DNA from 2 places in the Acidovorax sp. JHL-3 genome. Region 1 is predicted to be linked to the other one. Evidence: predicted binding sites of a transcription regulator. Region 1 holds the regulator's gene; the other holds the start of a gene.
The links. Region 1 encodes LexA, which represses DNA repair genes until DNA is damaged. Its sites were predicted from a motif close to ACTGTATNNNNATACAGT; they were not measured.
Positions count from the first base shown of each region.

Region 2: the regulator LexA is predicted to act here: its motif matches at 2,431-2,448, upstream of imuA (translesion DNA synthesis-associated protein ImuA).

Region 1 is NZ_JAFU01000001.1:2,755,793-2,761,545, reverse strand. It holds gene K226_RS0112900 (branched-chain amino acid ABC transporter substrate-binding protein) at 1-632, shown strand, start outside; gene K226_RS0112895 (D-2-hydroxyacid dehydrogenase family protein) at 742-1,749, opposite strand; gene lexA (transcriptional repressor LexA) at 2,420-3,094, opposite strand; gene K226_RS0112885 (asparaginase) at 3,177-4,130, shown strand; gene adk (adenylate kinase) at 4,248-4,904, opposite strand; gene kdsB (3-deoxy-manno-octulosonate cytidylyltransferase) at 5,062-5,753, opposite strand, start outside.
Region 2 is NZ_JAFU01000001.1:2,468,278-2,474,030, reverse strand. It holds gene K226_RS0111635 (error-prone DNA polymerase) at 1-22, opposite strand, end outside; gene K226_RS0111630 (DNA polymerase Y family protein) at 54-1,580, opposite strand; gene imuA (translesion DNA synthesis-associated protein ImuA) at 1,543-2,400, opposite strand; gene K226_RS0111620 (HD-GYP domain-containing protein) at 2,713-4,011, opposite strand; gene K226_RS0111615 (3-oxoacid CoA-transferase subunit B) at 4,121-4,759, opposite strand; gene K226_RS0111610 (CoA transferase subunit A) at 4,762-5,469, opposite strand; gene K226_RS0111605 (PAS and helix-turn-helix domain-containing protein) at 5,546-5,753, shown strand, end outside.

The DNA of each region.
Region 1 (5,753 bases):
CGGTTGCTATCGTTGACGATCGCACGGCCTATGGCCAGGGTGTGGCCAATGTGTTCAAGAAGGTTGCCGCCGAAAAGGGCATGAAGGTTGTGGACGAGCAGTTCACTACCGACAAGGCCACCGACTTCATGGCCATCCTGACGGCTATCAAGTCCAAGAACCCTGATGCCATCTTCTTCGGTGGCATGGATCCCCAAGGCGGTCCGATGCTGCGCCAGATGGAACAGCTGGGCATGGGCAACGTGAAGTATTTTGGTGGTGACGGCATCTGCACCGCCGAAATTGCCAAGCTGGCTGCAGGCGCCAAGACCCTGTCCAACGTGGTGTGCGCTGAAGGTGGTGCATCGCTCGACAAGATGCCCGGCGGCAAGGCGTGGAAAGCCAAGTACGACGCCAAGTACCCAGGTCAGTTCCAAGTCTACAGCCCCTACACCTACGACGCTACTCACCTGATTGTCGACGCCATGAAACGCGCCAATTCCGTGGACCCCAAGGTCTATACCCCCGAATTGCTGAAATCGCAGTTCAAGGGCGTGACCTCGACGATCTCCTTTGAGCCTAACGGAGAAATGAAGAACCCAGCCATCACGTTGTATGTCTACAAGGATGGCAAAAAGACCCCTCTGAACTAAATTGAGAGAGTCGGCGGGCAGCAGCTCTGGATGCTGCCCAACAAAAAGGCTTCCCTCGGGAAGCCTTTTTGTTTAGGCGCTTTAGCAACGTAGGGGGAACGACCAAGCCTCAACGTCGCACTTGCAGCGCACCGGGATTGGCGATATTGGTTGGTGTCCCCTTGATGAAGTTCACCACGTTATCAAAGGCAGCACCGAAATACAGTTCGTAGCTGTCCTGCTCGACATACCCGATGTGGGGCGTGCAGATGCAGTTCTCCAGGCGCAGCAGGGCATGGCCTTGCAGGATGGGTTCACTTTCAAAAACATCCACGGCAGCCAGGCCCGGCCGTCCGCGGTTCAGGGCTGCAATCAGTGCATCGGGCTCAATCAGTTCAGCCCGCGAGGTGTTGACCAGCAGCGCGGTGGGCTTCATGCACGAAAGGTCTTCCAGTGAAATGATGCCGCGGGTCTCGTCATTGAGCCGCAGGTGCAGGGACAGCACATCGCATTGCGAGAAAAACTCTTCCCGATTGGTGGCCGCCTGGTAACCATCGGTCAGGGCTTGGGCGCGGGACGCTTCGCGACCCCAAACGCGCACGTTCATGCCAAACGCGCGGCCATAACCAGCCACCAGTTGACCAATACGGCCATAACCCCAGATTCCCAGCGTTTTTCCGCGCAACACGCTGCCGATGCAGAAGTTGGGAGGCATGGAGGCCGCCTTGAGCCCGGACTGCTGCCACGCGCCGTGTTTGAGGTTGGCAATGTACTGAGGTAACCGTCGCGTGGCCGCCATCACGAGCGCCCAGGTGAGTTCCGCCGGCGCCACAGGCGATCCAACCCCCTCTGCTACCGCAATGCCGCGTTCGGTGCAGGCTGCCACATCGATATGGCTACCTATCTTGCCGGTTTGGGCAATCAGCTTCAGTCGGGGTAGTTTCTCGACCAGCTGGCGCGTGATCTGGGTGCGTTCACGCACAAGCACGATGATGTCGGCATCCTTCAGGCGCACGGCCAACTGTCCTTGACCTTTCACCGTGTTGGTGTAAACCTTCGCAGAATAGGGATCAAGTCGGCTTGCGCAGTGGAGTTTGCGCACCGCATCCTGATAGTCATCCAATATCACAATATTCATCCCGACATTGTGCCTTGGCGTGGACTGGTCGAAGCCTGCTCGGGCCAGAAGGCCGCTATCAGAATGCAACGTTTTGTGGCGCTCGCAGTTTCGGATATACGGACACCGGTATCAGTGATGCCATGTATCGCACGCCGCCATGCGCTCCAGCTCGGCGCAGACGTCGGCCATGCGGCCCGCGATGACCATGCGCCCGACCTCTGCGCGGGCTGCTGGGTGCAGCACGCGTACCGGGCGTCGGGTGTTTCGGTGACTGGATGCACCAGGCGCGAAAGTGCCCGACGTCGCACTGTGTACGCGATGTGTGATGTGGCTGCGCGGTACAGACATGCCGACGCTTGCCAGCTGGCGCAACGGAGGTTTCGACCGCCCGGCAATACCGGAGACCGCGCCCGGTAAGGGGCCTTGGCTGCAGACGCTGGCAGTGCTCGCTGTAGGTGCCGCAGCACTGCTCGAAAGCTCGCCACGGCTCGGGTGAAGCCAGTGTGCGAGTGCAGAAAACGATTGAGAAAGCGCAGAGAAAGTGGAGAAGGCAAGACGCATGTGAAAACTCCGTCAATCAGAGGTTGAGCACAGGCAGGATTGCAAAATGGTGCGCGCTCTCAGGGCTGGAAAACCATAAGGTTTTTCCAAACGCCCACCACCTGAGGCACGCAGCAGGTGGAGGAAATTACATGAGCATGGTGTTGCGGATCAGACCCACAGCCAGGCCTTCAATCTCGAAAACCTCTCCGGGTTGGACAACTATGACCGGGTAGTCGGGATTTTCGGGAAGCAACTCGATGGTGCTGGCCGTGCGGCGCAGGCGTTTGACGGTGACATCATCGCCCAGCCTTGCCACCACAATCTGGCCGTTGCGGGCCTCCCGAGTGGACTGAACGGCAAGCAGGTCGCCATCGATGATGCCGGCGTCGCGCATGGACATGCCGCGCACCTTGAGAAGGTAGTCGGGCTTGTGCTGGAACAGGCTGTTTTCCACACTGTAGGTCTGGTCCACATGTTCCTGCGCGAGAATGGGCGAGCCAGCGGCCACGCGACCAATGAGGGGTAGAACCAGCTGCGACAACCCTGGCATGGGCAGACTGAACTGGGTGCCGCGTGCCGCATTGATGGAGCGCACCGTTTCGTTGCGCAAGCGGATACCGCGGGAGGTGCCGCTGACCAACTCGATGACGCCCTTGCGCGCAAGGGCCTGCAAGTGCTCTTCTGCGGCGTTGGCCGACTTGAAGCCCAACTCGGTGGCGATTTCGGCCCGTGTAGGCGGCGCGCCGGTGCGGGAAATAGCCATCTGGATCAGGTCCAGGATTTGTTGCTGGCGGGCGGTGAGCTTGGGATGGTCGAGCATGGCGTTTCCAGTGCGTGCCACAGTGGTGGCGGATAACTGTTTTTTAATCCAGTAACTGTATTTTTCACCAGTTTTTCAAAGGATGCAAGTGCACGGACAAAAAATTGTGGTGCTGGGGACGGGGGGGACCATCGCCGGCACGGCGTCTGCCGCAGACGACAACATCGGCTACACCGCTGCACAGGTGGGGGTCGAGCAGTTGTTGCATGCCGTACCCGGCCTGCAAGCGGCGTCAGGTGGCAGTCTGGTCGCCGAGCAGATTGCGCAGCTGGACAGCAAGGACATGGAGTTCAGTGTGTGGGGCGCGCTTGCACAGCGTTGTGCCAGCGCTCTCGCCGACCCCGACGTGCGCGGCGTTGTTATCACCCACGGCACCGACACGCTGGAAGAGACCGCGTGGTTCTTGCAGTCGGTGCTGGATGCCCATAAGCCGGTGGTACTGACCTGCGCGATGCGACCCGCAACGGCATTGGTGCCCGATGGCCCGCAGAACCTGCTGGATGCCGTTGCCGTGGCAACGACTCCAGGCGCCCGGGGCGTTGTGGTGGTGGCAGCCGGCGCGGTGCACTGCGCTCAGCGTGTCCAGAAAGTGCACCCCTACCGCGTGGATGCGTTCAGCTCAGGCGATGCCGGGCCGTTGGGCTGGGTGGAGGAGGGTGCTGTACGTTTAGTGAAAAATTGGCCTTCAGGCCAATCAAAACAAGCGCTCTTAGCTATGAAAAACATAGCATCTTGTGTGCAATGGCCCCGGGTCGAGGTGGTTCTAAGTTATGCCGGTGCCACCGGTGCTCTGGTGGATTCACTGGTGCGCGATGGTGTGCAGGGCATCGTGGTGGCCGCCACGGGGAACGGAACGATCCACCGTGCACTGGAAGGCGCACTGCTGCGCGCCCAGGCTGCCGGAGTGCGTGTGGTGCGTTCCACGCGCTGCCCGGAGGGCCAGATTTTGCCCAAGCCCGGCGATACGTTTGCGGATTCCCGGGGCTTGTCTGCGGTGAAGGCGCGCATCTCGCTGATGCTGGAACTACTGGCGTAACGGCTTTATGGTTGTGCCGCGGTGGCCGCCAACGCCGCGGTGCATGCAAGGTGCAACATTGGCCGCGCGCTGGCCGCACCGGACAAAGGCCGGTGCGTTACCCCAACGTGGAGCGCTTTAGCTGGACAGTGCCTGCAGGGCGCGTGCAGTGATCTCTTCAACGCTGCCCGTGCCGCTGATGGCGCGGTATTTGGGGGCTGCGCCCGGCTGGGCCTTGGCCCAGTTGCTGTAGTAGTCCACCAGGGGGCGGGTCTGGTCGCTGTACACCTGCAGCCGCTTCTTGACAGTTTCTTCCTTGTCGTCTTCGCGCTGGATCAGTTCCTCTCCTGTCACGTCGTCCTTGCCTGCCACCTTGGGCGGATTGAACTTGACGTGGTAGGTGCGGCCGCTGGCAGGGTGCGAGCGGCGGCCGCTCATGCGCTCAATGATGGCGTCAAACGGCACATCGATCTCCAGCACGTAGTCCAGCTTGACGCCGGCTTCCTTCATGGCGTCGGCTTGCGGAATGGTGCGGGGGAAGCCGTCAAACAGGAAGCCGTTGGCGCAATCTGGTTGCGTGATGCGTTCCTTGACGAGTCCAATGATGATGTCATCGCTGACCAGGGCACCCGAATCCATCACGGCCTTGGCCTGCAAGCCCAGCGGTGTGCCAGCCTTGACCGCTGCGCGCAGCATGTCGCCTGTCGAGATTTGCGGGATGCCGTACTTCTGGCAGATGAACGTGGCTTGCGTGCCCTTTCCGGCGCCTGGAGCGCCCAGCAGAATAAGTCTCATGGAAATCCTCGAAGGTTAGAAATCGGCCGGCACTGCTGGCAGAAGGCGCAGGCGCACGCCCAAGACGCAGTACTCTCTTTGCGTTCAAGGATAGCATGTGAGTGCCTTGCCCTGGCTTACGTCAGCGCACCCCTATCAGGTGGCGACGTGCGTGGTTTCAGGCCAGCAGTGCCCGCACCCGGTTCAGATCGGCGGGGGTGTCCACGCCGGGGCCGGGCGCCTTTGCGGTGATGTGCACGGCGATGCGGTGCCCGTGCCAAAGTGCCCGCAACTGCTCCAGCGCCTCCACCGTCTCGGTGGGTGCCTGGGACAGGCCGGGAAACTGCCGCAGAAAACCCGCGCGATAGCTGTAAATGCCGATATGGCGCAGCGGCGCAAATCCGGTCAGGGCAGCAATGCCGGGCGCGGCCTGTGCCGCTGCCCCTTGCCACCAGGCCTTGCCTGCATGGTCGCGGGCGTGTGGAATCGGCGCACGGCTGAAGTAATGGGCCAGGCCCCGGGCGTCCAGCACCACCTTGACGACGTTGGGGTTCTCATAATCGGCCAGGGTGTCGATGGCATGGGCTGCGGTACCCATGCTCGCCTCGGGCCGCGCGGGCAGCAGGGCCGCCACGGCGTCGATGAGCGCCGGGTCCATCAGGGGTTCGTCGCCCTGCACGTTGACCACCACCGCATCACCGTCCAGCCCAAGCTGCGTGCAGGCTTCTGCCAGCCGGTCGCTGCCGCTGGCGTGGTCGGTGCGCGTGAGCAGGGCCTGCACGCCGTGGGCCTGGCAGGCTTGCAGAATGCGCGGGTCGTCGGCGGCCACCACCACGCGTGTCGCAGCGCTTTGGACGGCGCGGCGGGCCA
Region 2 (5,753 bases), 290 kb from region 1:
CGCCCCCGGATGGAGCGGACATTGCGGACGGCATGGAGGAAGACGCCATGGTCTCACCCAAAAATGCCGTGCAGGAACCAGCGGTGCGGCTGCGCGGCCGTCATCGCGCCCTTTTGCGTTGCGTCCTTTTGCGTCGCGTCCTTTTGCACCGCACCGCCTGGCTGCGGTGCCAACCGCTCACGAAACACCCACACCAACCCCGCCACATCGTTATGCGCCACAAAATAGTCGCGCAGCGCCAGGCCAGCGCAGGCATTGCCCGGGTCGCCAGCGCCCTCGTCCTCGGCCGACCACCAGCCCGCCTCGAACCGGTGCGGCCCCGCCAGCAGGCGCAGCACGCCGTGGTGGCAGGGGCGGTTGCCCTGCACCGCCAGCCGCCGGGGTGGGCGCAGCAGCCAGGTGGGCCACAGGGTGGCATCGGGGGCTTTTGTACCGGTGTTTTGGACGCCGGTGTGCGCTCGATTCTGGCCCAGCACCTCGGCCGCAGGGCACCACTGCTGCATGCGTTCGGGCCGGTGGTCGGCCTGCAGCACGGGGGCCACCACATGGTCGGCCCCCAAGCGGGCCGACAGGCGCTCAAGCAACTGGTGCAAGGCCTCGCCGGGTGCTCCACCCGGGTCGTCACGGCCACCGCCCACGCCATCCCCGGACGGCAGCAAACTGGCACTTCGGTGCGGCAGCGGGGCGGATTCGAGCAGGCGCAGCGTGATCTGGTTGACCGGTGCCGCCAGTGTTGTGCGCGCCAGGTTTTCAGACAGCAGGCGCCGCAGGTGCGCCATGTCTTGCGTGGCTTGGGCGGTGCGCACCGGCAGGGCCTGCGTGGGGGCAATTGCCACGCCATCAATGCGCCGCAGGTCGTGGCGCCAGGCCAGCTCCAGCGCCAGTGCGCCCTGCTGGCGCGCCTGCAGCCAGCCCTGCAGGGCCGTGAGGCAGCGGCTGACACTCCAGAGCAGCGCATCGGCCGACTCGGCCAGTGCAGGCAGCTCGGCGGTCAGCGCAAACTGCTCGGGCAGCTCCAGCCAGGCATGGGCTTCGGGGGCATCGCCCAGGGCCTGATCCAGCACCCTCAGTACCTTGGCACCAAAACGCCGGGCCACCCCGGCACGCGGCAGCGCCCGCAGGCCCCCCCAAGTTCGGCAACCCATGCGCTCCAGGCTGGCCACATGCGGGCGCAGGGCGGTCAGCGTGTGCAAAGGCAAGCCCTCCACGTTGTGCCCTGATGGCGCACGCCCGGCCTGCGCCATGCGCAGCCAGGCCTGCGCTACCAGGGCTGTCGGCCCGCAGCCCCACACCGCCTGCGTGCCAGGCGGTGGTACCCCCGCCTCCCGGGTGGCTGGGTGATCCGGCAGCCCGACCGATGCATCGGCCCAGGCCTGCAGCACCTGCGCCAGCAAGGCATCGCGCCCGCCCCAGAGCCGCTCGGTGGTGGACACCTCCAGCAACACCGCTTCGCCATCCACCAGCGCCACGCGCGGCGTAAAGCGCAAGGCCCACCAGCCCGTCGCCGCCGCTTGCATGGCAGCGCCCGGAATTGCCGCGGGCTCATCGCACCAGGGCAACGGCAGCGCGATCCAGTGCATGGTCTTTCCTCTCTGGCATGGCCCTCAGAGTCCTTGGTGCCAGGCGCAGCGGCAATGCTTGTGCGGGGCTGTGGCGCACCACCGTTGCACGGGCCACCACCTGCGCAGCGCGCCGCCGCTCGGCCTGCGCCGCCAGCACCTGTGCCAGACGGGGGTGGCAGCCCGGCAGATCCAGCCCCTGCACCAGGGGCGGGCCCCGGCGCTTGAGGATCTGCACCTGCATGCCGGGCGATATGACGGTATCCCCCGGCAGGGCCAGCCCCTGCACCTGAAGCCGCAGCAAGGCGGGCGATGCCTGCGGTGCTGCACTGGCCGGGCGAAACACCCACAGCAGCTGCTGCTGTTGTGCCGCTGCCAGCTGCAACCTGCGCAAGGCGGCAGATTGCGCCTGGGGCAACCAGGCCATGACAGCCAGCACTTCACGGCAGCGCAGCGCCTGCTCGGCCGCCCAGAGCGCAGCCTTGGCGTTGTCGGCACGCACCACGCACAAGCGCTCTGCCAAAAGCCCCTGCGCCTTGAGTGCCGGGACAAAAGGTTCACACGGTGGCGCCACCACCACCACGCACCCCACGCGCCGGGCCGCTGCCTGCGCCAGTGCGGGCAACACCAGCTGCCATTCGTGCAGGCCCGCCATGGGTTGCAATACCTCGCTCAAGGCCCCCACGGGCCAGCCACCGCCTGGCAGCTGGGCATCGAGCAGCGCGTATCCCGTGGGCTGCGCTGGCTGCGAGCCCGCACCCAATGCGTCCGCATGCCAGACACCGGGCACGGCAGAAGGCAGGTCGAACGCAACCCGCAGATGGGGGCGTGGTGCAGGCATGGTGGTACAGGGGCTTCAGAAAACGAAAACACTGTAAATATAACCAGTATTTTGAATCGTGGGCCAAAACTTGCCACAGGGTTTTGGGCGGTCGGCCCTTCTTGCCTGCGCCCAACGAAGAAAGTGCCACCATGGCGCCCGCAAGACAGCAGCAGGTGAACGCACGCCCTGGTCCCGTCGCAAGGCGGCCATCCATGACCATGCCCCGGCGCATTGGCACAGGGCAACTCTGCCGCCCCCAGTTGGTTTGTCGTGACAGCCGCCCACGGTTCTGGGCGAACCATGGCAACCGTGTTTCCGAAAGGCTGACGGCTACAACTTGCGCATCGCCCAATCACACCAGTCGGCCACTGCCGCATCCGCAGGGCTGGCGCGATCCGTCAGCTGGGGCCAGCGGCGGTAGCAGGCGTTGACGATGCTTTGTAGCTGCCACAGCGCTTCGCGCCCTACCAGAGCGACTTCGGCCAACCCCAAGGCGTCGCCTTGCAGCTGTTCAAGCAGATCGCCTTGCTGCCGAGGGTGGGATCCGGCTTCGATCAGCGCCTTTTGCAGTGCCTGCAGCCGGATATCGGCAAAGGCGAACACACTGCCCGGCACTTGCCTGGCGGCGGGGGGCAATGCCGCCTTGAGCTGCTCCCATTGCTCAAAGGCGCCCGCCAGGGTATCGATTTGCACCGGCGCGTCGGCGCCCAGGGGCATCAGGGCGGAATCGCGCGCCACGTCTTCCTGCAGCAGGGGCAGTACATGGGCCACCAGTGCGGCCGGGAACTTGCGGTGGTTCAGGCGCAGCACCAGAGACAACCGCTGGGCGGGCATGTCGGTGTATTTTTCGTAGAAGGCCGTCACCACCTCGGCCAGCAGCAGGATGCGCCCCATGGGCGAAATTTCCGCCCCAGGCAAGCCGCGCGGATAACCGCTGCCATCCATGCGCTCGTGGTGCTCTAGCACGGCAATCTCCACCGATCGGGGATAAACGCCGGCATCCTTGAGCATCAGCATCGAGGTGATGGGATGGGCCACCAAATGCTTGCGCTGCACACCCGTGACCTTGTTGAGGGGGTCCATCCAGGAGGGATCCATGTGCAGCACACCGGCGTCATGCAGCAGCGCGGCAGCGGCCAGCGGCACGCAATCACGTTCGCTCAGGCCACTTTTCAGCCCCAGAAAAACGGCCACCATCATCATTTGCAGGCTGTGCTCGAAAAGGCCTGGCCGCTGGTCGCGCATGACGGTGAGTTTGAAGGCAACAGGATCGGGCAGAGACACGGAGCGCAAAGGCGCCAGCAGCTTGCCTGCAGAACCCAGGGCCTGCGCCAGCATCTGGGGCAAGACGCCCTGTTCGGCCAGATCCTGCCCGGCTGCAATCAGCGCCGGCACATCCACCGCATTCTCGACCGTGAGGTGCCGATCGATGGGTTCGCGCAGCTTGTGCTGCACCAGCCGGTCGTAAAGGCGGCTGTCGATGCGGGCCCCTTTTTCCACCAGCTTGATGCCGTTGTCGGTATAGATGGCGTCCTGGGTTACCACCGCACGCCGGTCGGCCATGTCGGTGAGCGCACGCAGGTAGTGCGGGCTGTCAGGGGCAGTGGCCGCCAAAAATGGATCAGTCATGCGGAAACTTCAAATGGGACTGCCTTGAATATAAGACCATAGCGGTCGGACTTCGCTGGCAAAAGGCCCGCTTGCGCGGGCCCTTCTTGAGTGAAGTCAAGCTCTGCCCTCACTGCAGCAGCGTGACACCCGTTTTGGACTGCAGCGTGTCAAACGTCACGCCAGGCGCCAGCTCCACCACCTTGAGGCCCAGCGGCGTCACGTCCATCACGGCCAGGTCGGTGATGATGCGGTCCACCACGCCCACACCCGTGAGCGGCAGCGTGCACTGGGGCAGGATCTTCATGTCCTCGGTGCCGTCTTTCTTGCGCGCCACATGCTCCATGAGCACGATCACGCGCTTGACGCCAGCGACCAGGTCCATGGCGCCGCCCATGCCCTTGACCATCTTGCCGGGGATCATCCAGTTGGCCAGGTCGCCCTGCTCGCTGACCTGCATGGCACCCAAAATGGACAGGTTGATCTTGCCGCCACGGATCATGGCAAAGCTGTCGTGGCTGCCAAAAATGGACGAGCCGGGAATGGTGGTCACGGTCTGCTTGCCGGCGTTGATGAGGTCGGCGTCCACCTTGTCTTCGGTGGGAAACGGGCCGATGCCCAGCATGCCGTTCTCGGACTGCAGCCACACTTCCTTGTCGCCGGTGAAGTTGGCCACCAGCGTGGGAATGCCGATGCCCAGGTTTACATAGAAACCGTCTTCGAGTTCTTGGGCCGCACGGGCGGCCATCTGGTCTTGGGTCCAAGGCATGGTCAGGCTCCTGCTTTCTCTGTGACGGTTCTTTTCTCGATGCGCTTTTCAGGGTGGGCGTTGTGCACGATGCGGTGCACATAGATGCCGGGCAGATGGATCTGGTCGGGGTCGATCGCGCCCGTTTCCACCACCTCTTCCACCTCCACGATGCACAGCTTTCCGGCCATGGCCACGGCGGGGTTGAAGTTGCGTGCCGTCAGGCGAAACTGCAGGTTGCCCGATTGGTCGGCGCGCCAGGCTTTGACCAGCGAAACATCGGGCACCAGCGAGCGCTCCATCACATAGGTTTCGCCATCGAACTCACGCAGCTCCTTGCCATCGGCCACGATGGTGCCCACGCCGGTCTTGGTGAAGAAGGCCGGAATGCCGGCGCCACCGGCACGCAGCTTTTCGGCCAGCGTGCCCTGGGGTGTGAACTCCAACTCCAGTTCGCCGGCCAGGTACTGGCGCTCGAACTCCTTGTTCTCGCCCACATAAGACGAAATCATTTTCTTGATCTGGCGCGTTTCGAGCAGCTTGCCCAGGCCAAAGCCATCCACACCGGCGTTGTTGGAAATTACCGTGAGGTTCTTCACCCCGGTATCGCGCAGTGCATCGATCAATGCCTCGGGAATACCGCACAGGCCGAAGCCACCCACGGCCAGCAACTGGCCATCGGCAACCACGCCCTCAAGGGCCTTGGCTGCAGAAGGAAATAACTTTTTCACCACGCTCTCCTTGATAGATTGGATACGCTACGATACTACGTAGACTTATAAGTAGTACCCCGTAAAGATTTGCACTATGGACGTTGATTACAGACTGGCCTTTGAATTTGCTCCCGTGGGTTTGGTGCTTTCACGCAACCGCACCATGATGGACTGCAACAGGCAAGTCTGCGAAATGTTTGGGGCCTCGCGCGAGGTGCTGATCGGGCAATCCTTTCAGATTCTCTACCCCAGTGCCGACGAGTACGAACGCCTCGGTGCACACATGGAACCCATCCTGAACG